Regions from separate parts of the Streptomyces sp. NPDC006458 genome, predicted to be linked through region 2. Evidence: predicted binding sites of a transcription regulator. Region 2 holds the regulator's gene; each other region holds the start of a gene.
The links. The regulator HrcA, encoded in region 2, represses chaperone genes, less so after heat shock. The targets are predictions, from matches to a motif close to TTNGCACTCNGNNNNNCNGAGTGCNAA.

Region 1 (7,909 bases), on a different contig from region 2:
ACCGCCTGACCCAGGTGACCACACCGGACGGCACCCGCTGGCGCTACACCTATGACCCGCTGGGCCGTCGTACGGCGAAACTGCGCCTTGCCGTCGGCGGCGAAACGGTCGTCGAACGCGTCGAGTTCACCTGGGACGGCTCGGTCCTGTGCGAACAGACCACCACGTCACCGGAGCTGCCGCACCAGGTTACGCTCACCTGGGACCACCAGGGCCAGCACCCCGTGGCCCAGACCGAACGTCTCACGTCGGACACATCCCAGGAAGATGTCGACTCCCGGTTCTTCGCCATCGTGACCGATCTCGTCGGCACCCCCGGCGAGCTCGTGGACGAGCAGGGCGAGATCGCATGGCGCGCCCGCAGCACGGTCTGGGGCACCACCGCCTGGCCCGCGAACAGCACGGCCTACACACCCCTGCGCTTCCCGGGGCAGTACCACGACCCCGAAACAGGCCTGCACTACAACTTCTTCCGCCACTACGACCCCGAGACCGCCCGCTACCTCACTACCGACCCCCTCGGTCTCACTCCCGGACCGAATCCCACCGCGTACGTCCTCAATCCGCACACGTGGAGCGATCCTCTCGGCTTGTCAGGGTGCCCAGAACACCTTTTCCGAGGAACCACCCTCGGTTTCGAAGGAAGCCCTGGCGTACAGCGGTACGGCATCACGCCCACGTCCTCCGACCCCGGCGTGGCAACCGTGTTCGCGACACAGGCCGAGAGGTTCGGAGAGGCCGTCGTAGAGATCTATCCACGCCGCGCGCTACAGGGGGTCCCCGTGCACGAGGGGTACATCGCGCGCGAGGCCGAATGGCCGGTCGAACTGAGCCCGGCCGACCTCTCGTCCCGTGCCTCCCTGCAGGTTCCTTCGGCCGTTGCGCGAGATATCCTCGCGGAAATGGGAGTCAACGTGCCGAGGAGAGTCAGAAACGAGGACATCGATCCTCTACTCGAGTACGACATCCCGAAACTTTCACCCGAACAGATCGCGAAATTCGTCGAGGAGGCCCACAAACGTGCCTGAGAAGGCAGCGCTAAGCGTTCTGGAAGTCCTTCCCGCGCCGACAGAACTAACGGCGGTGTGCGTTGTGCGATGCATCGAAGGGACGGCCGTCCTGGGGATGCAATTCCTTGGCATGCCACCGCAAGAAGAGAACGGCGACGCTCATGCGCCTCTCACCTTGGAAAAGATCGAGTGGTATGGCAGAGACGTGGAACAGTTGGACACGGTTCATTCCGGCAAGGTCACCTTGAGGGGGGAGTCGGCCAAGACGCTCACGCCGGGAACGACGCTGACACTCGCACATCCGTGAACATCGCACGAAGGTGATGCTCCACGGCCCCATATCCCTCGGGAGAAGGCCTGACGCTGCCAGAGGTGGAGGCCCGCGCCGTACGCGGCCTGAGGTTCGCGGAAGCCCTGCCCGAACGGCTCGCTCAGGCCACCCCGGCCGCGCGGCTCGCGGACGAGGAAAGGGCACGACGGCTGACGGCGGGACCCGAGCAGCCGGAAGGCCCGGCGCCCCCAACCGGGTGCCGGGCCTTCTGGTGGTGCGTGGTGGGTCAGTGCGAGTGGCCGTGGCCGTGGCCTGCGTCGGCCGGCTCCTCTTCCTTCTTCTCGACGACCAGGGTCTCGGTCGTCAGAAGCAGGGAGGCGATGGAGGCGGCGTTCTCCAGGGCGGAGCGGGTGACCTTGACCGGGTCGATGACGCCCTGCTTGACCAGGTCGCCGTACTCGCCGGTGGCGGCGTTGTAGCCGTTGCCCTTCTCCAGGTCGGCGACCTTGGAGACGATGACGTAGCCCTCCAGGCCGGCGTTCTCGGCGATCCAGCGCAGCGGCTCGACGGCGGCGCGGCGGACGACGGAGACACCGGTGGCCTCGTCGCCGGTCTTGCCGAGGTTGCCCTCCAGGACCTTCACGGCGTGGACGAGCGCGGAGCCACCACCGGAGACGATGCCCTCCTCGACCGCGGCGCGGGTCGCGGAGATGGCGTCCTCCAGACGGTGCTTCTTCTCCTTCAGCTCCACCTCGGTGGCGGCGCCGACCTTGATCACGCACACGCCGCCGGCCAGCTTCGCGAGGCGCTCCTGGAGCTTCTCGCGGTCCCAGTCGGAGTCGGTGTTCTCGATCTCGGCCTTGATCTGGTTGACGCGGCCGACGACGTCCTCGGAGTTGCCGCCACCGTCGACCAGGGTGGTGTCGTCCTTGGTGACGGTCACGCGGCGGGCGCTGCCCAGCACGTCCAGACCGGCCTGGTCGAGCTTGAGACCGACCTCCTCGGAGATGACCGTGGCGCCCGTGAGGACCGCCATGTCCTGGAGCATCGCCTTGCGGCGGTCACCGAAGCCGGGGGCCTTGACCGCGACCGCGTTGAAGGTGCCGCGGATCTTGTTCACGACGAGGGTGGACAGGGCCTCGCCCTCGACGTCCTCGGCGATGATCAGCAGCGGCTTGGAGCCACCGGACTGGATGACCTTCTCCAGCAGCGGCAGCAGGTCCTGGATCGAGGAGATCTTGCCCTGGTTGATGAGGATGTAGGGGTCCTCCAGGACGGCCTCCATGCGCTCCTGGTCCGTCACGAAGTACGGCGACAGGTAGCCCTTGTCGAAGGCCATGCCCTCGGTGAAGTCCAGCTCCAGACCGAAAGTGTTGGACTCCTCGACGGTGATGACACCGTCCTTGCCGACCTTGTCCATCGCCTCGGCGATGAGCTCGCCGACCTGCTGGTCCTGGGCGGACAGCGCGGCGACGGCGGCGATGTCGGACTTCTCCTCGATCGGCCGGGCGGTCGCGAGCAGATCCTCGGAGACCGCGGCGACGGCCGCGTCGATGCCCTTCTTCAGGGCGGCCGGAGAGGCGCCGGCGGCGACGTTCTTCAGGCCCTCGCGGACGAGCGCCTGGGCCAGCACGGTGGCGGTGGTCGTACCGTCACCCGCGATGTCGTTGGTCTTGGTCGCCACCTCCTTCACCAGCTGGGCGCCGAGGTTCTCGAACGGGTCCTCGACCTCGACCTCGCGGGCGATGGTCACACCGTCGTTGGTGATGGTGGGGGCGCCGAACTTCTTGTCGATCACGACGTTGCGGCCCCTGGGGCCGATCGTCACCTTGACCGTGTCCGCAAGCTTGTTGACGCCACGCTCAAGGGCGCGACGGGCGTCCTCGTCGAACTTCAGGATCTTCGCCATGGCAGCGGTAGCCCTCTCGGAAAGTCTGGGGTAAAGAAACTGCGCCCCGGGCGCCCGGCTTCTATGGGTCGCGGGGGCCAGGGGCGCAGAACAAGCAAACAGCAGGGTGTTTCGGGTGCAGCGAGGTGCTTACTTCTCGATGATCGCGAGAACGTCGCGAGCCGAGAGAACGAGGTACTCCTCGTTGTTGTACTTCACCTCGGTGCCGCCGTACTTGCTGTAGAGGACCACGTCGCCGACCTGGACGTCGAGCGGCAGACGGTTGCCGTCCTCGAAGCGGCCCGGGCCCACGGCGAGGACGACGCCCTCCTGGGGCTTCTCCTTCGCGGTGTCCGGGATGACCAGGCCGGAGGCCGTGGTCTGCTCGGCGTCGAGCGGCTGGACCACGATGCGGTCCTCGAGCGGCTTGATGGCAACCTTGGAGCTGGTGGTCGTCACGATCCGACCTCCCCCTTCGGAGATCTCACGGGGTTAACTGTCTGAGGTGGCGACCAGGTGGATCCGTCGTCGCGGGTGCCGGACCTGCCCGTCGCGTGTTTGGCACTCTCCAGTGGGGAGTGCCAGACCCGAGACTATGACCGGGGTTAGCACTCGGTCAAGCGGAGTGCCAATTGACGTCCGGCGCGGCGCCCGTGTCCGACCTTCCTACAGGTAGTTCTCCAGCCTGCCCACCGTCAGTCCCCGCCGCTGGATCTCCCGCAGCACGGCGGCCGTACGGTCGCGCAGGGGCGGGTCGGTGGGGTCGCGGGAGGGCAGCGAGACGATCATGCCGGGCGCGAGCCGTAGAGGAGCCCGGGTATCGGTGACGGTCGCGCTCCAGCGGACGACCGCCGCGATGCCGCAGTCGGCGGCGGCCCGCAGCGTGGTGGTGTCGTAGGCGCCGTGCGGCGGCCGGAAGAGGCGCGGGCGCAGACCGAAGCGGGCCCGGAGCTTGTCCTGCTGACCGCAGATCGCCGCGCGCTGTCCGGCGTACGGCAGTCCGCGCAGATACGTGTGGTCGAGCGTGTGGTTCTGCACGCCCGCCCCGACCGCGCGCAGCCGCGCGAAGTGCGCGTAGCCCGGTCCCACGACGCTGTCGGTGAGGAACAGGCTCACCGGGAGCCGCAGTTCGCGGACCAGGTCGACGAACAGGGGGTCGCGCTCCGCCCCGTCGTCGTAGGTCAGGAAGACGACCCGGTCGCGGGTGGGCACCCGGTCGACGACGGGCGGCAGCGCGCCGGGCGCGGCCGGACGCGGCCGGCGCGCGGGGTCCGGGGCGGCGGGAAGGGGCGCGGTGAGGCCCCAGCGGCGGTACGGCGGCTGCGGCGCGCGCGAGTCGCCGCCGGTGGCGTGCGGGGGCGCGGAGGCCTGCGTGGCGCCGGTGGCGCGGACCCGCTCGGCCGCCTTCCCGCCCAGCCGTTCCACCGGGTCGACGGAGCGGGCGCAGCCGGTGAGCGGGACGGTCAGGGCGAGCGTGGCCGCGATCAGGTCCCGCACCCTCACAGGTAGTCCTCCAGCCGTGCGACCGCGTACCCCTCGTCGGTCACCTTGCGCAGGAACCGGCGGATCATGTCGGGCATGCTGCCCTTCCACTGGGCCTTGCCGCGGAAGTGGCTGAGGACGATGTCACCGGGGTGCAGGCCGCGGTCCCACTCGCGGTACTCCCAGCGGTCGACGAAGACCTCCTGGTTCCAGAGCGGGGCGTACTTCACGCCGCAGGCCTTCGCGGCGCGCAGCGTGTCGCGGTCGTAGCCGCCGAAGGGCGGCCGGAAGACGACGGGGCGCTTGCCGTAGCGCTTCTCGATGACGTCCTGCATGCCGCAGATCTCGCGCTTCTGGCGTTCGTAGGACAGGGCGGGCATGAACGGGTGGTGGAGGGTGTGGTTGTTGAGGGTCACTCCCCGGTCCTGCATCCGCCCGAAGTACCCGTAGTCCTCCTTGACCAGGTAGTCGCTGAGGAAGGCGGTGTACGGGATCTTCAGCTCGCTCATCATCCGCAGGAACGCCGGGTCCTTCTCGGCGCCGTCGTCGATGGTGAGGAAGACGACCTTCTCCTTGGTGGGGACCGTGGTGAAGACCGGCGGCAGGCCCAGTTCCTCGTGGCCGTCGACCTCGAAGCCCTCGCGGGTGCCGATGGCCGGCTTCCTCGCGGGCGGGGGCGGGGGCCGGAGCGGCGTCTCGGCCAGCCCCCAGCGTCTGGCGGCGGCCGCGCGGGCGGTGTAGTCGGCCCGCAGCCGGTCGGCGTAGGAGTCCAGGGCGCGGGCGTGGGGCGCCTTCAGGTGCGGCTGCTGCCCGGGCGCGGGGCGGGCCGTAAGGACCTCGGGACGGGCGCCCCCGGCGCACCCGGCGGCTAGGGCGGAGGCTGCGAGCACGGCGAGCGCGGCACGGACGCGCGGCACGCGACGCCCCCGCCTCCGTCCCGGCGAACGCCCCCGGCGACCGGACGGGCCCCCGGCCCCACCAGCCCCACCCCCACCAGCCCCAGCCCCAGCCCCACCGACACCGACACCGACACCGACACCGACACCAAAGGAAGTATTTTTGTCATTTTGTCCTACTGCTCGCATGTAGCCGGATCCTCGCAGCACCCCACCCCCGGCCCCCGCCGACACCGCCACCGCGGGCGCACCGTCCTCCGACTGGCCCACAATGAGCCGGTGAACGAGCTCGACGCCCTGCTGACGCCCGAAGGCCGTGCCCTCCTCGACGAGGTGCGCGACACCGATCCCGCGCAGGAGCTGGCCGTGGCCACGCGGCTGCGCCGTGAGCACCCGGCGGAGCTGGTCTCCGCCGCGCTGGGGCAGGCGCGGCTGCGCCAACGGGCGGCGGCGAAGTTCGCGGCGGAGGACGCCGCGCGGATGTTCTTCACGCCCAACGGCGTCGAGCAGTCGACCCGGGCGAGCGTGGCCGCGTATCGCGCGCGGCGGTTCGAGGAGCTCGGCGTCACCTCCGTCGCCGACCTGTGCTGCGGGATCGGCGGGGACGCCATCGCGCTGGCCCGCGCGGGCATCCGCGTCCTCGCGGTCGACCACGACCCGCTCACCGCGCGGGTGACCCTCGCCAACGCCGAGGCGCTCGGGCTCGCGGACCTGATCGAGGTGCGCGAGGCCGACGTCACGGAGATCGACACCTCCGGGTACGACGCCGTGTTCGTGGACCCCGCCCGGCGCGGCGGCAGACCGGGAGGGGCCGCGCGCGGCGCGTCGGTGAGGGGTGGCGGCCGGTCGGCGGGCGGGCGCATCTTCGACCCGGAGTCCTACTCACCGCCGCTGTCCTGGGCCGTGGGGGCGGCGGCCACGGCACGGCACGCGGCGCTGAAGATCGCCCCGGGCGTGCCGCACGAGGCGATCCCCGCCGAGGCCGAGGCCGAGTGGATCTCGGACGGCGGCGACGTGAAGGAGGCCGTGCTGTGGTTCGGCACGGAGCCGGGCGCCGTGCGCGCGACCCTGCTCCCCGGCCCGCGCACCCTCCTCGGCACCGGCCTGCCCAACCCCCCGGTCCGCCCTCTCGGCCGCTACCTCTACGAGCCCGACGGCGCCGTCATCCGCGCGCACCTGGTCGCCGAGGCGGCCCGGCAACTGGACGGCGGTCTCATCGACGAGACCATCGCCTACGTCACCTCCGACACGCTGCGCCCCACCCCGTACGCCACCGCCTACGAGATCACCGACCAGCTGCCCTTCAACGTCAAGAAGCTCAGGGCGCTGCTGCGGGAGCGCGCGGTCGGCAGCCTCACCGTGAAGAAGCGCGGCTCGGCCGTCGAGCCGGAGGAGCTGCGCAAGAAGGTCAAGCCGCAGGGGCCGAACGCGGCGACGGTGTTCCTCACGCGGGTGGCTGGCGCGCCGACGATGCTGGTCGGTCACCCGGCCGGGTGAGACACGAACGGGCAGGACACCGCCTTGTCGGCGGGTGTCCTGCCCGTTGCCTGCCGCTGCCGGCCGGTCAGTCCTCGTCGTGCAGGTCCTCCGGCAGCAGATGCCGCGCGACCTGCAGGAGCCGCTCCACCCGTGCCGGAGCGGTCTCCACCTCCTTCACGAGCCAGTAGGCGAGGAGAGCGCTGCCCATGGACTCGCCGGACAGGATCTCCTGGTACAGCGACCAGGTTCCGGCCCGGACCGCGTCCTTGCACGCCTCGGCGAGGTCGTCGTCGTCCACGATGACGAACGACCAGAGCAGGTCCAGGAACCGGTTCCGTGCCTCGGGCGAGATGCTCCGGTCGGCGAGGGCGGCCATCAGCACCCGGGCGACGGGGACGACGGTCGGGGTCGCCCAGCTCTCCTGCAGCACGTGGGACTCGATGTCCCTCGGCTCGGCCTCCTCCCGGGTCTGCGCGCGGGCCATCCGCAGCAGTTCGCCGGGGACGTGATCCGCGGAGCCGCACCTACGGCAGGGCAGCGCGGACCAGTCGTACAGGCTGAGCTCCAGCTCCATGGCGTTCATGACTCACTCCCCTCAGTAGTGCTGCTTCTCCCAGATGCCGCCTTCCTGCGGCACGGCACCCGACTGGAACTGGAACGGCGACGGATAGTCCAGCTGGCATTCCGTGCAGACCGGCTTCATGACGGCGACGGTGTGGCCGCCTTCCTCGATCTTCACCGTGTAGGCGATGGTGAACCGCACCTTCGCGGGGTCGCCGCCCAGGGCCCGTACGACATTGCCCTCGGCGCAGTAGCTGGCGCCGGGCTTGCAGCCGCCGGACTGGGCGAGGGCGATGTCGCCCGTCTCGACGTTGTAGCCGCC
Region 2 (7,909 bases):
GGCTTCTACCTGCACGTCCCGTACTGCGCGACCCGCTGCGGCTACTGCGACTTCAACACCTACACCGCGACCGAGCTGCGTGGCACCGGCGGAGTGCTCGCCTCCCGCGACAACTACGCCGAGACCCTGATCGACGAGATCCGGCTCGCCCGCAAGGTGCTCGGCGACGACCCGCGAGAGGTCCGTACGGTCTTCGTCGGCGGCGGTACGCCGACCCTGCTGGCCGCCGACGATCTCGTACGGATGCTGGGGGCGATCCGCGACGAGTTCGGCCTGGCACCCGACGCCGAGGTCACCACGGAGGCCAACCCGGAGTCGGTGGACCCCGCCTATCTGAGCGCCCTGCGCGAGGGCGGCTTCAACCGGGTCTCCTTCGGCATGCAGAGCGCCCGGCAGCACGTGCTGAAGGTCCTGGACCGTACCCACACCCCCGGCCGGCCCGAGGCATGCGTCGCGGAGGCGCGACAGGCGGGCTTCGAGCACGTCAACCTCGACCTGATCTACGGCACCCCGGGCGAGTCCGACGACGACTGGCGGGCCTCGCTGGAGGCGGCCCTCGGGGCGGGCCCGGACCATGTCTCGGCCTACGCCCTGATCGTCGAGGAGGGCACCCAGCTCGCCCGGCGCATCCGGCGCGGCGAGGTCCCGACGACCGACGACGACGTCCACGCCGACCGCTACCTCATCGCCGAGCAGGTGCTCTCGGAGGCGGGCTTCGACTGGTACGAGGTCTCCAACTGGGCCACCTCCGAAGCCGCCCGCTGTCTGCACAACGAGCTCTACTGGCGCGGCGCCGACTGGTGGGGCGCGGGCCCCGGCGCGCACTCCCATGTGGGCGGCGTGCGCTGGTGGAACGTCAAGCACCCGGGGGCGTACGCCGCGGCGCTGGCCGAAGGCCGCTCACCGGGAGCCGGCCGCGAGCTGCTGAGCGACGAGGACCGCAGGGTCGAGCGCATCCTCCTGGAGCTGCGTCTGCGCGAGGGCGCCCCCCTGGACCTGCTGAAGGAGGACGGCCTGGGCGCGGCCCGCCGCGCCCTGTCCGGCGGACTGCTCCAGCAGGGGCCGTACGACGAGGGCCGGGCGGTCCTGACCCTGCGAGGACGGCTGCTCGCGGACGCCGTCGTGCGGGACCTGGTGGACTGATCACCCCGGCGGGTGAATCGCCCCGGAACCGGGGTTCGCCTCTGCCCCGGTTCGTAGGCTGCCGCCAGAAGCACGTGACGGTCGGAGGGCCACGGAGACGACCGCCGTGGACGAGCGTGGGACCGCCGACGAGCGCGTCAGGCCTCACCGCCGTGCGTGACGAAGTCGATCAGCTCCTCCACCCGCCCCAGCAGCTCAGGCTCCAGGTCCCGGTAGGACCCCACCCGCTTCAGGATCGCCTGCCACACCGCGCCCGTGTTGTCCGAGGGCCACCCCAGGGCCCGGCACACGCCCGTCTTCCAGTCCTGCCCGCGCGGGACGCCGGGCCACCGCGGAATCCCCAGCGACGACGGCTTCACGGCCTCCCAGATGTCGATGTAGGGATGGCCCACCACCAGCGCGTGCTCGCTGGTGACCTCCCGCGCGATGCGCCACTCCTTCGAGCCCGGCACCAGGTGGTCCACCAGCACACCGAGACGGGCGTCCGGGCCGGGGGCGAACTCCGCGACGATCGCCGGCAGGTCGTCCACGCCCTCCAGGTACTCCACGACCACGCCCTCGACGCGCAGGTCGTCGCCCCAGACCTTCTCGACGAGCTCGGCGTCGTGGCGGCCCTCGACGTAGATCCGCCCGGCGCGGGCCACCCGCGCGCGGGCACCGGGGACGGCCACCGAACCGGACGCGGTACGGGCGGCGCGTACGGGAGCGGAGGACGGGCGTACGAGCGTCACCACCCGCCCCTCCAGCAGGAAGCCGCGCGGCTCCAGCGGGAACACCCGGTGCTTGCCGAAGCGGTCCTCCAGGGTCACCGTGCCCGCCTCGCAGCGGATCACCGCGCCGCAGAAGCCGGTGCCGGGCTCCTCGACCACCAGGCCGGGCTCGGCCGGGACCTCGGGAACCGGCCGGGGCCTCTTCCACGGAGGGGTCAGGTCGGCGGAGTACACCCGAGGGCGCGGGCCCGAAGGACCCTCGTCGGAAGGGCGGGGGCGGGAGACGGGTGGGCGCATTCGGATGACGATAGGAGAAGCTCCGGCCCCGTCAGGGCGACACGCCGAATCGTCGCGCCAGCTCGTCCCGCTGCCGCCGGACGAAGGCGGCGTCCACCACCGCCCCGTGACCGGGGACGTACAGCGCGTCCGCGCCGCCCAGGGCGAGAAGCCGGTCCAGCGCGTCGGGCCAGCGGGAGGGCACCGCGTCCGGGCCCGCCTGCGGATCGCCGGACTCCTCGACCAGGTCGCCGCAGAAGACGACCTCGGGGGAGCCGGGGACCAGGACCGCGAGATCGTGGGCCGTGTGGCCGGGGCCGACGTTGGCCAGCAGGACCTGGCGGCCGCCGCCCAGGTCCAGGGTCCATTCGCCGGAGACATGATGGCGGGGCGCGGTCAGCGCGGCCGAGGCCTCTTGAGCCGTCCGCGCGTCCAGACCGTTGCGGACCGCGTCCGCGCGCAGCTCCTCGCCCGCGCGGGTTCCGGTCAGCGCCCCGTCCACGCCCACCGCGCCGAAGACCTCCGCGTCCGGGAGCGCCGCCGCGCCGAAGACGTGGTCGAAGTGGGGGTGGGTGAGCGCGATATGGGTCACACCGTGGCCGGACAGCCACTGCGCCTGTGTCCCCAGCAGATTCCCTTCGGACAGGCTCGAACCCGCGTCGATCAGCAGCGCGGCGCCCTCGCCGAGGACCAGCCCCGCCGTGCAGTCCCACACCGGGAGGCGGCACCGGCCCACCCCCGCGGCCAGCCGCTCCCACCCCAGCTCTTCCCAAGTCACCGTCATACCGCGACGCTAACGGTGACCCTCGCGCGGGGCACGGTCGTACGGGACCTGTCTTGCCGGGGGGCCACCCGACGGCCGTACACTGGGCCGGGGAGGCTGGCACTCGTATGTTCCGAGTGCCAGGCGGGGAAACCAGAGGGACCGAGCGCCAGGGTGACGACTGCTGGAGGTGTGCGCGATGCTCAGTGAACGAAGGCTCCAGGTGCTGCGCGCCATCGTCCAGGACTACGTCGGCACCGAGGAGCCGGTCGGTTCCAAGGCCCTCACCGAGCGCCACAACCTGGGCGTCTCCCCGGCGACCGTGCGCAACGACATGGCGGCCCTGGAGGACGAGGGCTTCATCGCGCAGCCGCACACCAGCGCCGGGCGGATCCCGACCGACAAGGGCTACCGGCTCTTCGTCGACAAGCTCGCCGAGGTCAAGCCGCTCACCGCGCCCGAGAAGCGGGCGATCCAGAACTTCCTCGACGGCGCCGTCGACCTCGACGACGTCGTGGCCCGCACGGTGCGGCTGCTCGCGCAGCTCACCCGGCAGGTGGCCGTCGTGCAGTACCCCTCGCTGACCCGGTCCACGGTCCGGCACGTCGAGCTGCTGTCGATGGCACCGGCCCGGGTGATGCTGGTGCTGATCACCGACACCGGCCGGGTCGAGCAGCGGATGGTCGACTGCCCGGCGCCGTTCGGCGAGTCCTCGCTCGCGGATCTGCGCGCGCGGCTGAACAGCCGGGTGGCGGGCCGGCGCTTCACGGATGTGCCGCCGCTGGTGCAGGATCTTCCGGAGGCCTTCGAACCGGAGGACCGCGGCACGGTCCAGACGGTCCTCTCCACCCTCCTGGAGACGCTCGTCGAACAGACCGAGGAGCGGCTGATGATCGGCGGCACCGCCAATCTGACCCGCTTCGGACATGACTTCCCCCTCACCATCCGCCCCGTCCTGGAGGCCCTGGAGGAGCAGGTCGTGCTCCTCAAGCTCCTGGGCGAGGCGGGGGATTCGGGCATGACCGTGCGCATCGGTCACGAGAACGCCTACGAGGGACTCAACTCCACGTCGGTGGTGTCGGTGGGCTACGGTTCGGGCGGCGAGGCAGTCGCCAAGCTCGGCGTGGTCGGCCCGACCCGCATGGATTACCCGGGAACGATGGGAGCGGTACGCGCAGTGGCACGGTACGTCGGACAGATCCTGGCGGAGTCGTAAGTGGCCACGGACTACTACGCCGTTCTCGGCGTGCGCCGCGACGCGTCGCAGGATGAGATCAAGAAGGCCTTCCGGCGGCTCGCGCGCGAGCTGCACCCGGACGTCAACCCGGACCCGAAGACCCAGGAGCGGTTCAAGGAGATCAACGCCGCTTACGAGGTGCTGTCGGACCCGCAGAAGAAGCAGGTCTACGACCTCGGCGGCGACCCGCTCTCGCAGTCCGGCGGGGCCGGCGCGGGCGGCTTCGGCGCGGGTGGCTTCGGCAACTTCTCGGACATCATGGACGCCTTCTTCGGTACGGCGTCCCAGCGCGGCCCGCGTTCGCGCACCCGGCGCGGCCAGGACGCGATGATCCGGATCGAGGTCGAGCTCGACGAGGCCGCCTTCGGCACGACCAAGGACATCCAGGTCGACACGGCCATCGTCTGCACCACCTGCAGCGGTGAGGGCGCGGCGCCGGGCACCTCCGCGCAGACCTGCGACATGTGCCGCGGCCGCGGTGAGGTCTCCCAGGTCACCCGGTCCTTCCTGGGCCAGGTCATGACCTCGCGGCCCTGCCCGCAGTGCCAGGGCTTCGGCACCGTCGTGCCGACGCCGTGCCCGGAGTGCGCCGGCGACGGCCGGGTCCGCTCCCGCCGGACCCTGACCGTGAAGATCCCGGCCGGTGTCGACAACGGCACCCGTATCCAGCTCGCCGGCGAGGGCGAGGTCGGCCCCGGCGGCGGTCCGGCCGGTGACCTCTACGTCGAGATCCACGAGCTGCCGCACTCGACCTTCCAGCGGCGCGGCGACGACCTGCACTGCACGGTGACCATCCCGATGACCGCGGCGTCCCTGGGCACCAAGGTGCCGCTGGAGACGCTCGACGGCATGGAGGAGGTCGACATCCGGCCCGGCACCCAGTCCGGCCAGTCGATCCCGCTGCACAACCGGGGCGTCACCCACCTGCGCGGCGGCGGGCGCGGCGACCTCATCGTCCACGTCGAGGTCCAGACCCCGAGCAAGCTCGACCCGGAGCAGGAGCGCCTGCTGCGCGAGCTGGCCAAGCTGCGCGGCGAGGAACGCCCCCAGGGACAGTTTCAGCCCGGTCAGCAAGGGCTGTTCTCGCGGTTGAAGGATGCTTTCAACGGTCGCTGAGGTGTGTGGGGCTGGCTGTCGGGGGTCCGGGGGTTGGCCCCGGGTGGGTGCGGTCAGCCCGGCCAGCAAGGGCTGTTCTCGCGGTTGAAGGATGCTTTCAACGGTCGCTGAGGTGTGTGGGGCCGGCTGTCCGGGGGTCCGGGGGTTGGCCCCGGGTGGGTGCGGTCAGCCCGGCCAGCGGGGGCCGTTCTCGCGGTCGAAGGATGCCTTCAACGAAGGCCGGCCCACAGGCGCCGGACGGCCCCTCCGTACGGCTCGGGTGGCTTTCACGAACACGCGAAAGCCACCCGTGCCAAAGGTCTATGCCTCCCGGAAGTCCCGATTCGGACTTGTTCGAAGGACGTGACAACATGCGGGCATGTCCTCCGCGCTGACCGATCTCCTCCCGCTTCCGATCGTGCAGGCCCCGATGGCGGGCGGCATCTCCGTGCCGCAGCTCGCCGCCGCCGTGTCCGACGCCGGAGGGCTCGGGTTCCTGGCCGCCGGGTACAAGACGGTGGACGGCATGTACCAGGAGATCAAGCAGCTGCGCGGACTGACCTCCCGCCCCTTCGGCGTGAACCTCTTCATGCCGGTTCTCGAACACCCCGACCCCGCCGCGGTCGACGTCTACGCCCACCAGCTCGCCGGCGAGGCCGCCTGGTACGAGACCGAGCTGGGCGACCCCGACAGCGGCCGCGACGACGGCTACGACACCAAGCTGGCCGTCCTGCTGGACAACCCGGTCCCGGCGGTCTCCTTCCACTTCGGCGTGCCCACCCCGGAGGCCCTGGTGGCCCTGCGCCGCGTCGGCACCCTCACGCTCGTCACCGCGACCACCGTCGAGGAGGCCCTCGCGGTGGAGCGGGCCGGCGCCGACGCGGTGATCGCGCAGGGCGTGGAGGCCGGCGGCCACCAGGGCACCCACCGCGACCTGCCCGGGGCGGAGCGGGCCGGAACGGGCCTGCTGTCCCTCGTCGCGCAGGTCCGCGAGGCCGTCGCCCTGCCGATCGTCGCCGCCGGCGGCATCATGCGGGGCAGCCAGATCGCCGCCCTGCTCGCGGTGGGCGCGAGCGCCGCCCAGCTCGGCACCGCGTTCCTCGCCACCCCCGAGTCCGGCGCGCACGTCCTGCACAAACAGGCGCTCACCGACCCCCTCTACGTACGCACCGAGCTCACCCGGGCGTTCTCCGGGCGCCCGGCCCGCGGCCTGGTGAACCGCTTCGTGCGCGAGCACGGCCCCTACGCCCCCGCCGCCTACCCCGACGTCCACCACCTCACCGCCCCGCTGCGCAAGGCGGCCGCGAAGGCGGGCGACGCCCAGGCGATGTCGCTGTGGGCGGGACAGGGCCACCGCATGGCGCGGGAGCTGCCCGCCGGGCGGCTGGTGGAGGTCCTGGCAGGGGAACTCGCGGCGGCCCGGACAGCGTTGTCGGACCTTCCGGCCCAAGGAGGTGCGCTCTGATGACGGCTCCGGTGTTCGTGGTCGACCGGCTCGACGGCGCGGGACGCGAGTTCGTGCTCGACGGCCCCGAGGGACGGCACGCGGTCTCGGTGAAGCGGCTGCGGTCCGGCGAGGACGTGGTGCTCACCGACGGGTTCGGACGCTGGGCCGAGGGCGTGGTGAAGGCCGCCGAGGGCAAGGACCGGCTGGTGGTGGAGCTCGCCCCCGTACGCCAGGAGCCGGTGGAGCAGCCCCGGATCACCGTCGTGCAGGCGCTGCCCAAGGGCGACCGCGGTGAACTCGCCGTGGAGACCATGACGGAGACCGGCGTCGACGCGATCGTGCCGTGGGCCGCCTCCCGCTGCATCACGCAGTGGAAGGGCGACCGCGGGCTGAAGGCGCTCGCCAAGTGGCGGGCCACCGCCCGTGAAGCGGGCAAGCAGTCCCGCCGGGTGCGCTTCCCCGAGGTCGCGGACGCGGCGACGAGCAAGCAGGTTGCGGCACTTCTCGCCAAAGCCGACTTCGCCGCCGTGCTCCACGAGAGCGGCGAGGAACGCCTCGCCACCGCCGAACTGCCCACCGAGGGCGAGATCGTGCTGGTCGTCGGCCCCGAAGGGGGTGTGTCCCCGGAGGAGTTGGCGCTCTTCGCGGAAGCGGGCGCGAAGCCGTACGTCCTCGGGCGTACGGTGTTGCGGACATCGACCGCCGGGACCGCGGCGGCGGCCCTGCTGCTGGGCCGGACGGGCCGCTGGTCCTGAGGACGGAGGGAACACCATGGAACTCGCCCAGGTGCGGCTGCTGGTGACCGACTTCGCCGACTGCTACCGCTTCTACGCCGACGTCCTCGGCCTCAAGCCCCAGTCGGGCGCGGCCGAGGGGCCGTACGAGAAGTTCAGCCCCGCCACCGGCTCCGCGGGCATCGCGCTCCAGGACCGGGCGATGATGGCCGAGGTGCTGGGCGAACTGGGCGACGCGGCGAGCGGGCACCGGTCCCTGGTGGTGCTGCGGGTGGACGACCTCGACGCGTACTGCGAGCAGGTCACCGGGCGTGGCGCCGAACTCCTGCACGGCCCGGCCCCGATGACCGACCGGATGCGCGTGGCCCATCTCAAGGACCCCGAGGGCAATCTGGTGGAGCTTCAGGAGTGGCTGCTGCTGCGCGGATGACCGTGCACGCGTGGCCGTATGCGCACTACCGCGACAGGCGGGGCAGTGGCAAGCTGTCCTCCATGGGGGCATTG
Region 3 (7,909 bases), on a different contig from region 2:
CTCGGTCACTACGGGGCTGAGCGGTGGGACGCCGCGAGCGGCCGGGTGAGCGCGCCCGCGGCGCACCCCGGGGTCGCGGCGGTGCGGGCGGAGCTGCCCGGGGTGCTCGACGAGGTGGGGGCCTGGCAGGGCACGTGGATCGAGGAGAAGGGGGGTCGGGCCGTCGCGGTGCACACGCGGCGGGCCGAGGACCCTCAGGCGGCGTTCGAGGCGCTGCGGGGGCCGTTGGGGCGGCTGGCGGTCCGGCACGGGCTGATCGTCGAACCGGGGCGGATGGTGCTGGAGCTGCGGCCTCCGGGCATGGACAAGGGGGTCGCGCTGGCGGAGTACGTGCGTGAGGTGGGGGCCGGGTGTGTCGTGTACGCCGGTGACGATCTGGGCGATCTCCCGGCCTACGCCGCGGTCGACAAGCTCCGCTCCGACGGGACGCCCGGGCTTCTCGTGTGCAGCGGCAGCGACGAGGTGACCCAGCTGCGTGACCGGGCCGATCTGGTGGTCGACGGTCCCGAGGGTGTCGTCCGGCTGCTGTCCCGGCTCGCGTCCCACCTGCCGTGAGCGTGGCTGTGGGGTGCCTGCGGCGGCCTGCTCGTGTTCGGTGGGGGTTGTTGTAGCGCGTTGTGCGGGTGGGGGTGCGGGGCCGGGGCGGGGGGTGTCCGTCCTCGGTCCGCCGTTCTGGTCTCCTACGGGGGCTGAGGGCGGTTACCGCCGTCCGCTGCGGGCGGACACCCCCCGCCCCGTCCCCTCCCCGCCGTACGCGGCTTTCCGGCGCCTCCGGTCCGGTTTCCTTCTCGCCGTATGCGGCTTTCCGCCGCCGCTGCGGGCATGCGTGTCGCTCGGGGCGGCACGGGTGGGCGCGGCGGCACCTCGGCGGCGCCGAGTCGCGCACCGTCCCCGGCCTCAGCGTCTTCGCCGAGCAGCCCGGCCGACAGGCCTCACTCGGCGTCGGGCTCCGGGGGTTCGCGCAGGGCCGTGAGCTGGTCGAGGAACCACTGCGCCGGGGGGAGGGCCGTGGCGGCCGCGGCGAGTTTCTTGGTGCGTTCGGCTCGTTCCGCCGAGGGCATGGAGAGGGCCTCGTGCAGGGCACGGGCCGTTTCGAGGATGTCGAAGGGGTTGACGACGAGCGCGTCCTCGCCCAGTTCCCAGTACGCGCCCGCCCCCCGGGACAGCACGAGCGCGCAGCCCTCGTCGGAGACGACCGGCACCTCCTTGGCGACGAGGTTCATACCGTCGCGGATGGGGTTGACCAGGGCTACATCGGCGAGGCGGTACGCGGCCAGGGAGCGGGCGAAGTCGTCCTTGAGGTTGAGTAGGACCGGGGTCCAGTCCGCCGTGCCGTACTGGGCGTTGATCTCCTCCGAGAGACGCTGCACCTCGGCCGTGTACTCCCGGTAGACCGCGAGGTCCTGCCGGGACGGGTAGGCGAACGCGACGTGGACGACCCGGCCGCGCCACTCGGGGTGGTCGTCCAGGAGCTGTCGGTAGGCCAGGAGGCCCCGGACGATGTTCTTCGAGAGCTCCGTGCGGTCGACGCGGACGATCGTTCTGCGGCCCTCGCCGATCTCGGCGCGCAGTGCCGTCAGGCGTTCCTCGACATCGGGGCGGTGGGAGCGTTCGCGCAGGAATTCCGCGTCCGCGCCGAGACCGTGGACGCCGATATGGGTGGTCTTCAGCGGGGGCGCGCCCGTCGGGGTGTGCCTGATGTAGCGGGCCGCGGTGCCCGTGGGGGACATGGGGTGGATGCGGTCGGCGTCCACCACGCCCGCGCACTCCATGAACGCGAAGGCCCAGCGCCAGGTGAGGAAGCCGAGCCGGTCCGCGCCGAGCATGCCCCACACGAGCTGGGAGCGAATGTCCTCGGGGAGCATCTCGAAGTACTCGCGGGGCGCCCAGGGCGTGTGCGAGAAGTGGCCGATCCTGAGGTCGGGGCGCAGTTCGCGGAGCATGCCGGGGACCAGACAGAGGTGGTAGTCCTGGACCAGCACCGCCGCGCCCGGGGCCGCCTCCTCGGCGAGGGCCTCGGCGAAGGCGCGGTTGTAGGTCTCGTAGGACGCCCACTGGCGGCGGAACCCGGCGTCGAAGACCGGCTCCAGCGGGGTCTGGTAGAGCATGTGGTGGACGAACCAGAGCACCGAGTTGGCGACGCCGTTGTACGCGTCGGAGTGCACGTCCGGCGGGATGGCGAGCATGCGGACGCCGGACTCGCCCTCGCCGCGGCGTACGGCCTCGCGGTCGCCGTCGGACAGGGCCGAGCAGACCCAGAGGGCACCGGCGTCCGGGCCGATCGCCGAAAGGCCGGAGACCAGGCCCCCGCCGCCTCTCCTGGCGTGCAGAGAGCCGTCGTCCCGCAGTTCGTAGGAGACCGGGCCGCGGTTGGACGCGACCAGCACCTGTGCACCTCGCGTGGAAACCATGTGCCTCAACCTAGCCCGGCCCGGAAACGCTCAAACGTACGGTTCGGCTGTATACGGACATTGTCCTGCGTTTACGCCACCTTCCGGGCCGCGTATTCCGCGATCTCCACCATCGGCGGACGTTCCTCCGTGTCGACCGAGAACGTACGGGCCTCGAAGCCGCTCTCGCCCCGCTCGAACTGGGTCAGCGCCGGGCGGATCAGATGCCCCCGGGCCAGGCGCAGCTGGGCGGTGCGGTAGATCGCCGCAGCCATTCGGCCGAGTGCCTGGCCGTCCTGGTGGCGGTGCTTGCGCACCCCTATGTCGACCTGGGCGAGGGCGTCGAGACCCACCAGGTGCAGGGAGTCGATGAGCATGCCGATCTCCACGCCGTAGCCGACGGGGAAGGGGAGCTGTTCGAGGAGGCTGCGGCGGGCCGCGTACTCCCCGCCCAGCGGCTGGACGAAGCCGGCCAGCTGCGGCCAGTGCATGTTCAGCAGGGGGCGGGCCATCAGCTCCGTCACCCGGCCGCCCTGGCCCGCCGCGCCGGCCAGCGGGCGGTCGTACATGCCCTTGACCAGGTCCACGCCGGGATCGGTGAGCAGCGGGCCGACGATGCCCGAGACGAAGTCGGAGGAGAAGTTCCTGAGGTCGGAGTCGATGAAGCAGACGACGTCCCCGGTGGTGACCAGCAGGGAGCGCCAGAGGACCTCGCCCTTGCCGGGGGCGGCGGGTATGCGGGGCAGGATCGTGTCGCGGTGGACGACGGTGGCGCCCGCCGCGGCGGCCACCTGCGAGGTACGGTCGGTGGAACCGGAGTCGATGACGACCAGTTCGTCGACCAGGGGGACCTGCTGCATGAGGTCGTGGCGGATGATCGCGACGATGTCGCCGACCGTCTCCTCCTCGTTGAGCGCGGGCAGGACGACGGAGACCGTCTGGCCGGTGCTCCGTTTGGCGGCCAGGATCTTGTGGAGCGGGCGATCGGCTACGGACCAGGAGCGGGTGGTCAGCCAGCGCTCGACTTCTTCCAGCACAGCCTGCGGCTCCTCTGCGTTCTGTCGGCGAGAGGGGTAGTTTGTGATCCATCTCGCGGTTCGGACGGCTATCTCAACTGTCCTGGCCTTCGGTTACAGTCTTGAACAACGCTGATGACCATCGCATGTCGGGGGTCGTCCACGCGGACAACAACCACATACAGCTCATCCAGAGGGGCAGAGGGATACGGCCCGATGAAGCCCCGGCAACCCTCCAGTCGGTACTCCTGACATTCGTGCAGCGAGGCTCCCGGCTAGGGAAGGTGCCAAATCCGTCTCACGGCGAGATGCGTCGTGAGGAAGATGAGGAGAAAGGGCCTCGCCTCACATGGCTGTGCAGACTGCTGCAAGCAGCACCGATTCCGTCGTCGACCTCGGCCCCGCCGCAGCCCTGAGCTGCCGCGAGTGCGGCCACCGGGTCCCGCTCGGCCCCGTCTTCGCCTGCGAGGAGTGTTTCGGGCCGCTGGAGATCGCCTACGACTTCTCCTCGTACGACGCCGAGGAGCTGCGCAAGCGGATCGAGAGCGGTCCCGCGAACATCTGGCGCTACGCACCGCTCCTGCCGGTCCCGGCCGACGTCGCCGAGAAGCCGAATCTCAACCCCGGCTGGACCGAGCTGGTCAAGGCCGACAACCTGGCGCGTGAGCTGGGCGTGACCGGTGGGCTGTTCGTCAAGGACGACTCCGGCAACCCCACGCACTCCTTCAAGGACCGTGTCGTCGCGCAGGCCCTGGAGGCCGCCCGCGCCTTCGGGTTCACCACGCTGTCGTGCTCCTCCACCGGCAACCTCGCCGGCGCCGTGGGTGCCGCGGCCGCCCGCGCGGGCCTCAGGTCCTGTGTGTTCATCCCGCACGACCTGGAGCAGGGCAAGGTCGTCATGGCCGCGGTCTACGGCGGCGAGCTCGTCGGCATCGAGGGCAACTACGACGACGTCAACCGCTTCTGCTCCGAGCTCATCGGCGACCCGGCCGGCGAGGGCTGGGGCTTTGTGAACGTCAACCTGCGGCCGTACTACGCGGAGGGCTCCAAGACCCTCGCGTACGAGATCTGCGAGCAGCTGGGGTGGCGGCTGCCCGACCAGATCGTCGTGCCGATCGCGTCCGGCTCGCAGCTCACCAAGATCGACAAGGGGCTCCAGGAGCTCGTCAAGCTCGGGCTCGTCGAGGACCGGCCGTACAAGATCTTCGGTGCCCAGGCCGAGGGCTGCTCGCCGGTGTCCACCGCCTTCAAGGCCGGGCACGACGTGGTGCGGCCGCAGAAGCCGGACACCATCGCCAAGTCGCTGGCCATCGGCAACCCGGCCGACGGGCCGTACGTCCTCGACATCGCGCGCCGGACCGGCGGTTCGGTGGAGGATGTGAACGACGAGCAGATCGTGGACGCGATCAAGCTGCTCGCCCGGACCGAGGGCATCTTCGCCGAGACGGCCGGCGGTGTGACCGTCGGCGTGACGAAGAAGCTGATCGACAGCGGTGTTCTCGACCCCTCGCTGACCACCGTCGTCCTCAACACCGGTGACGGTCTGAAGACCCTCGACGCGGTGGCCGGCACCGGCCTGACCGCCACCATCCGCCCCAACCTGGACTCCTTCCGAGAGGCTGGCCTCGCATGAGCGTGACCGTCCGCATCCCCACCATCCTGCGCACCTACACCGGCGGTCGGGCCGAGGTCGCGGCCGAGGGCAAGACCCTCGCCGAGGTCATCGCCGACCTGGAGAAGAACCACACGGGCATCGCCGCCCGCGTCCTGGACGATCAGGGCAAGCTGCGCCGGTTCGTGAACGTGTACGTCAACGACGACGACGTGCGCTTCGAGCAGGGTCTGGAGACCGCGACCCCGGACGGGGCCGGCGTGTCCATCATTCCGGCGGTCGCCGGCGGCTGACCCCGCCCGTAATTACCGTCGGTAACGGCGGTAACCGAGAGTTCATCGAATTGCCCCCTCCGTGAGAGAAGCGGAGGGGGCAATTCTGCATGGTTGAGCACGGTAGAGTTGGGGAAGCCGCCACTCCCGCATGCCGGGCGCATATGAGTTTCGCCAGGCGTTCCGTCGGAGAACCGATGAGAAGTAGCCAAAGTGTGTGGCGCTTTTGCGACCTTCATCCCCTTTGTGTGGCCCGACTTGCCCGGAATTCAGGTGAATTCTCGGTAAACTCCCGACCGGTCGCGTCCTGAATTCTCGTCCGATTGACCTGTTGCAGACGGCAGTTGGACAGATACATTCGGCCGCGGTCGACGCGTTCCGGCGCACACCCCCAGTCAATGGGGGGTGAGGTCTGACCCGGGTCCGCGAAGTGTGGATCTGTGCAAGGGCCAGTAATAGGGGAGTTAGGCATGGCTCAGGGCACCGTCAAGTGGTTCAACGCGGAGAAGGGGTACGGCTTCATCGCGGTCGACGGTGGTGCGGACGTCTTCGTCCACTACAGCGCGATTCAGATGGACGGCTACCGCACCCTGGAAGAGGGCCAGCGGGTCGAGTTCGAGATCTCGCAGGGTCAGAAGGGCCCGCAGGCCGACATGGTTCGCGTCACCGCCTGAACGTTCTTTCTTTTGCGAAGGGCCCGCACCTGCCAGGGTGCGGGCCCTTCGTTTCGCGTGCGCGGGTCCGCCGGCCGCGCCGACGTCGAGCGAGTCGACGCCGTGGCCCTTCGTTCGCGTGCGCGGGTCCGCCCCGGCTCGTGTTCGCGGGGGGCTGAGCGCCACCCCCGATCCCCTGGAGCCGCTTGCACTCGGCAGGGGCGAGTGCTAATCATTGGCGTTAGCACTCTGAAGGTGAGAGTGACAACGAAGGACCGGGTCGGTGAGGCCCGCAGGCCGGGTGGGGCAAGGAACCACGAGGCCCGCGAGCCGTCCGTCGCGGGCGCGGGCGCGGTCCGAAGGAATCACCCCCAGTCCTGGAGGGACCACTTCACATGGCCAAGATCATCGCGTTCGACGAGGAGGCGCGGCGCGGCCTCGAGCGCGGCATGAACCAGCTCGCGGACGCCGTCAAGGTGACGCTCGGCCCCAAGGGCCGCAACGTCGTCCTCGAGAAGAAGTGGGGCGCCCCCACGATCACCAACGATGGTGTCTCCATCGCCAAGGAGATCGAGCTCGAGGACCCGTACGAGAAGATCGGCGCCGAGCTGGTCAAGGAAGTCGCCAAGAAGACGGACGACGTCGCCGGCGACGGTACGACCACCGCCACCGTCCTCGCCCAGGCCCTGGTCCGCGAGGGCCTGCGCAACGTGGCCGCCGGTGCCAACCCGATGGCCCTCAAGCGCGGTATCGAGAAGGCCGTCGAGGCCGTCTCCGGTGCCCTGCTCGACCAGGCCAAGGAGGTCGAGACCAAGGAGCAGATCGCCTCCACCGCCTCCATCTCCGCCGCCGACACCCAGATCGGCGAGCTCATCGCCGAGGCCATGGACAAGGTCGGCAAGGAAGGCGTCATCACCGTCGAGGAGTCGCAGACCTTCGGTCTGGAGCTTGAGCTCACCGAGGGCATGCGCTTCGACAAGGGCTACATCTCGGCGTACTTCGCGACCGACATGGAGCGCATGGAGGCGGTGCTCGAGGACCCGTACATCCTCATCGCCAACTCCAAGATCTCCTCGGTCAAGGACCTGCTCCCGCTCCTGGAGAAGGTCATGCAGTCCGGCAAGCCGCTGCTGATCATCGCCGAGGACGTCGAGGGCGAGGCCCTGTCGACCCTGGTCGTCAACAAGATCCGCGGCACCTTCCGCTCCGTGGCCGTCAAGGCCCCGGGCTTCGGTGACCGCCGCAAGGCCATGCTCGGCGACATCGCCATCCTCACGGGCGGCGAGGTCATCTCCGAGGAGGTCGGCCTCAAGCTGGAGAACGCGAGCCTGGACCTCCTGGGCCGCGCCCGCAAGGTCGTCATCACCAAGGACGAGACCACCATCGTCGACGGCGCCGGCTCCTCGGAGCAGGTGGGCGGCCGCGTGAACCAGATCCGCGCCGAGATCGAGAACAGCGACTCCGACTACGACCGCGAGAAGCTCCAGGAGCGCCTGGCCAAGCTCGCCGGCGGCGTCGCGGTCATCAAGGCCGGTGCCGCCACCGAGGTGGAGCTCAAGGAGCGCAAGCACCGCATCGAGGACGCCGTGCGCAACGCCAAGGCGGCCGTCGAGGAGGGCATCGTCGCCGGTGGCGGCGTGGCCCTGCTCCAGGCCTCCGGTGTCTTCGAGAAGCTGGACCTCGAGGGCGACGAGGCCACCGGTGCCGCCGCTGTGAAGCTGGCCCTGGAGGCCCCGCTGAAGCAGATCGCCGTCAACGCCGGCCTCGAGGGCGGCGTCGTGGTGGAGAAGGTCCGCAACCTCACCCCGGGCCACGGCCTGAACGCCGCGACCGGTGAGTACGTCGACCTGGTCGCCGAGGGCATCATCGACCCGGCGAAGGTGACCCGTTCCGCGCTGCAGAACGCCGCCTCCATCGCCGCGCTGTTCCTCACCACCGAGGCCGTCATCGCCGACAAGCCGGAGAA

Region 1: a site for HrcA is predicted at 3,775-3,801, ahead of groES (co-chaperone GroES). Genes of this name have one in related genera too.
Region 3: a site for HrcA is predicted at 6,149-6,175, ahead of groL (chaperonin GroEL). Genes of this name have one in related genera too.

Annotation. Positions count from the first base shown of each region.
Region 1 is NZ_JBEXPR010000026.1:14,032-21,940, reverse strand. Features, by position in the region: gene ABZZ79_RS29805 (DUF6531 domain-containing protein) at 1-1,028, shown strand, start outside; gene ABZZ79_RS29800 (hypothetical protein) at 1,021-1,317, shown strand; gene groL (chaperonin GroEL) at 1,568-3,190, opposite strand; gene groES (co-chaperone GroES) at 3,320-3,628, opposite strand; gene ABZZ79_RS29785 (polysaccharide deacetylase family protein) at 3,836-4,672, opposite strand; gene ABZZ79_RS29780 (polysaccharide deacetylase family protein) at 4,669-5,568, opposite strand; gene ABZZ79_RS29775 (SAM-dependent methyltransferase) at 5,827-7,044, shown strand; gene ABZZ79_RS29770 (hypothetical protein) at 7,112-7,609, opposite strand; gene ABZZ79_RS29765 (RHS repeat-associated core domain-containing protein) at 7,622-7,909, opposite strand, start outside.
Region 2 is NZ_JBEXPR010000001.1:413,014-420,922, forward strand. Features, by position in the region: gene hemW (radical SAM family heme chaperone HemW) at 1-1,143, shown strand, start outside; gene ABZZ79_RS02025 (DUF3097 domain-containing protein) at 1,281-2,087, opposite strand; gene ABZZ79_RS02030 (MBL fold metallo-hydrolase) at 2,182-2,913, opposite strand; gene hrcA (heat-inducible transcriptional repressor HrcA) at 3,092-4,108, shown strand; gene dnaJ (molecular chaperone DnaJ) at 4,109-5,245, shown strand; gene ABZZ79_RS02045 (nitronate monooxygenase) at 5,604-6,689, shown strand; gene ABZZ79_RS02050 (16S rRNA (uracil(1498)-N(3))-methyltransferase) at 6,689-7,426, shown strand; gene ABZZ79_RS02055 (VOC family protein) at 7,443-7,835, shown strand; gene ABZZ79_RS02060 (hypothetical protein) at 7,898-7,909, shown strand, end outside.
Region 3 is NZ_JBEXPR010000007.1:161,596-169,504, reverse strand. Features, by position in the region: gene otsB (trehalose-phosphatase) at 1-555, shown strand, start outside; gene ABZZ79_RS11995 (trehalose-6-phosphate synthase) at 933-2,411, opposite strand; gene ABZZ79_RS11990 (glucosyl-3-phosphoglycerate synthase) at 2,483-3,427, opposite strand; SAM riboswitch class I at 3,590-3,737, shown strand; gene thrC (threonine synthase) at 3,756-5,039, shown strand; gene ABZZ79_RS11980 (MoaD/ThiS family protein) at 5,036-5,311, shown strand; gene ABZZ79_RS11975 (cold-shock protein) at 5,761-5,964, shown strand; gene groL (chaperonin GroEL) at 6,339-7,909, shown strand, end outside.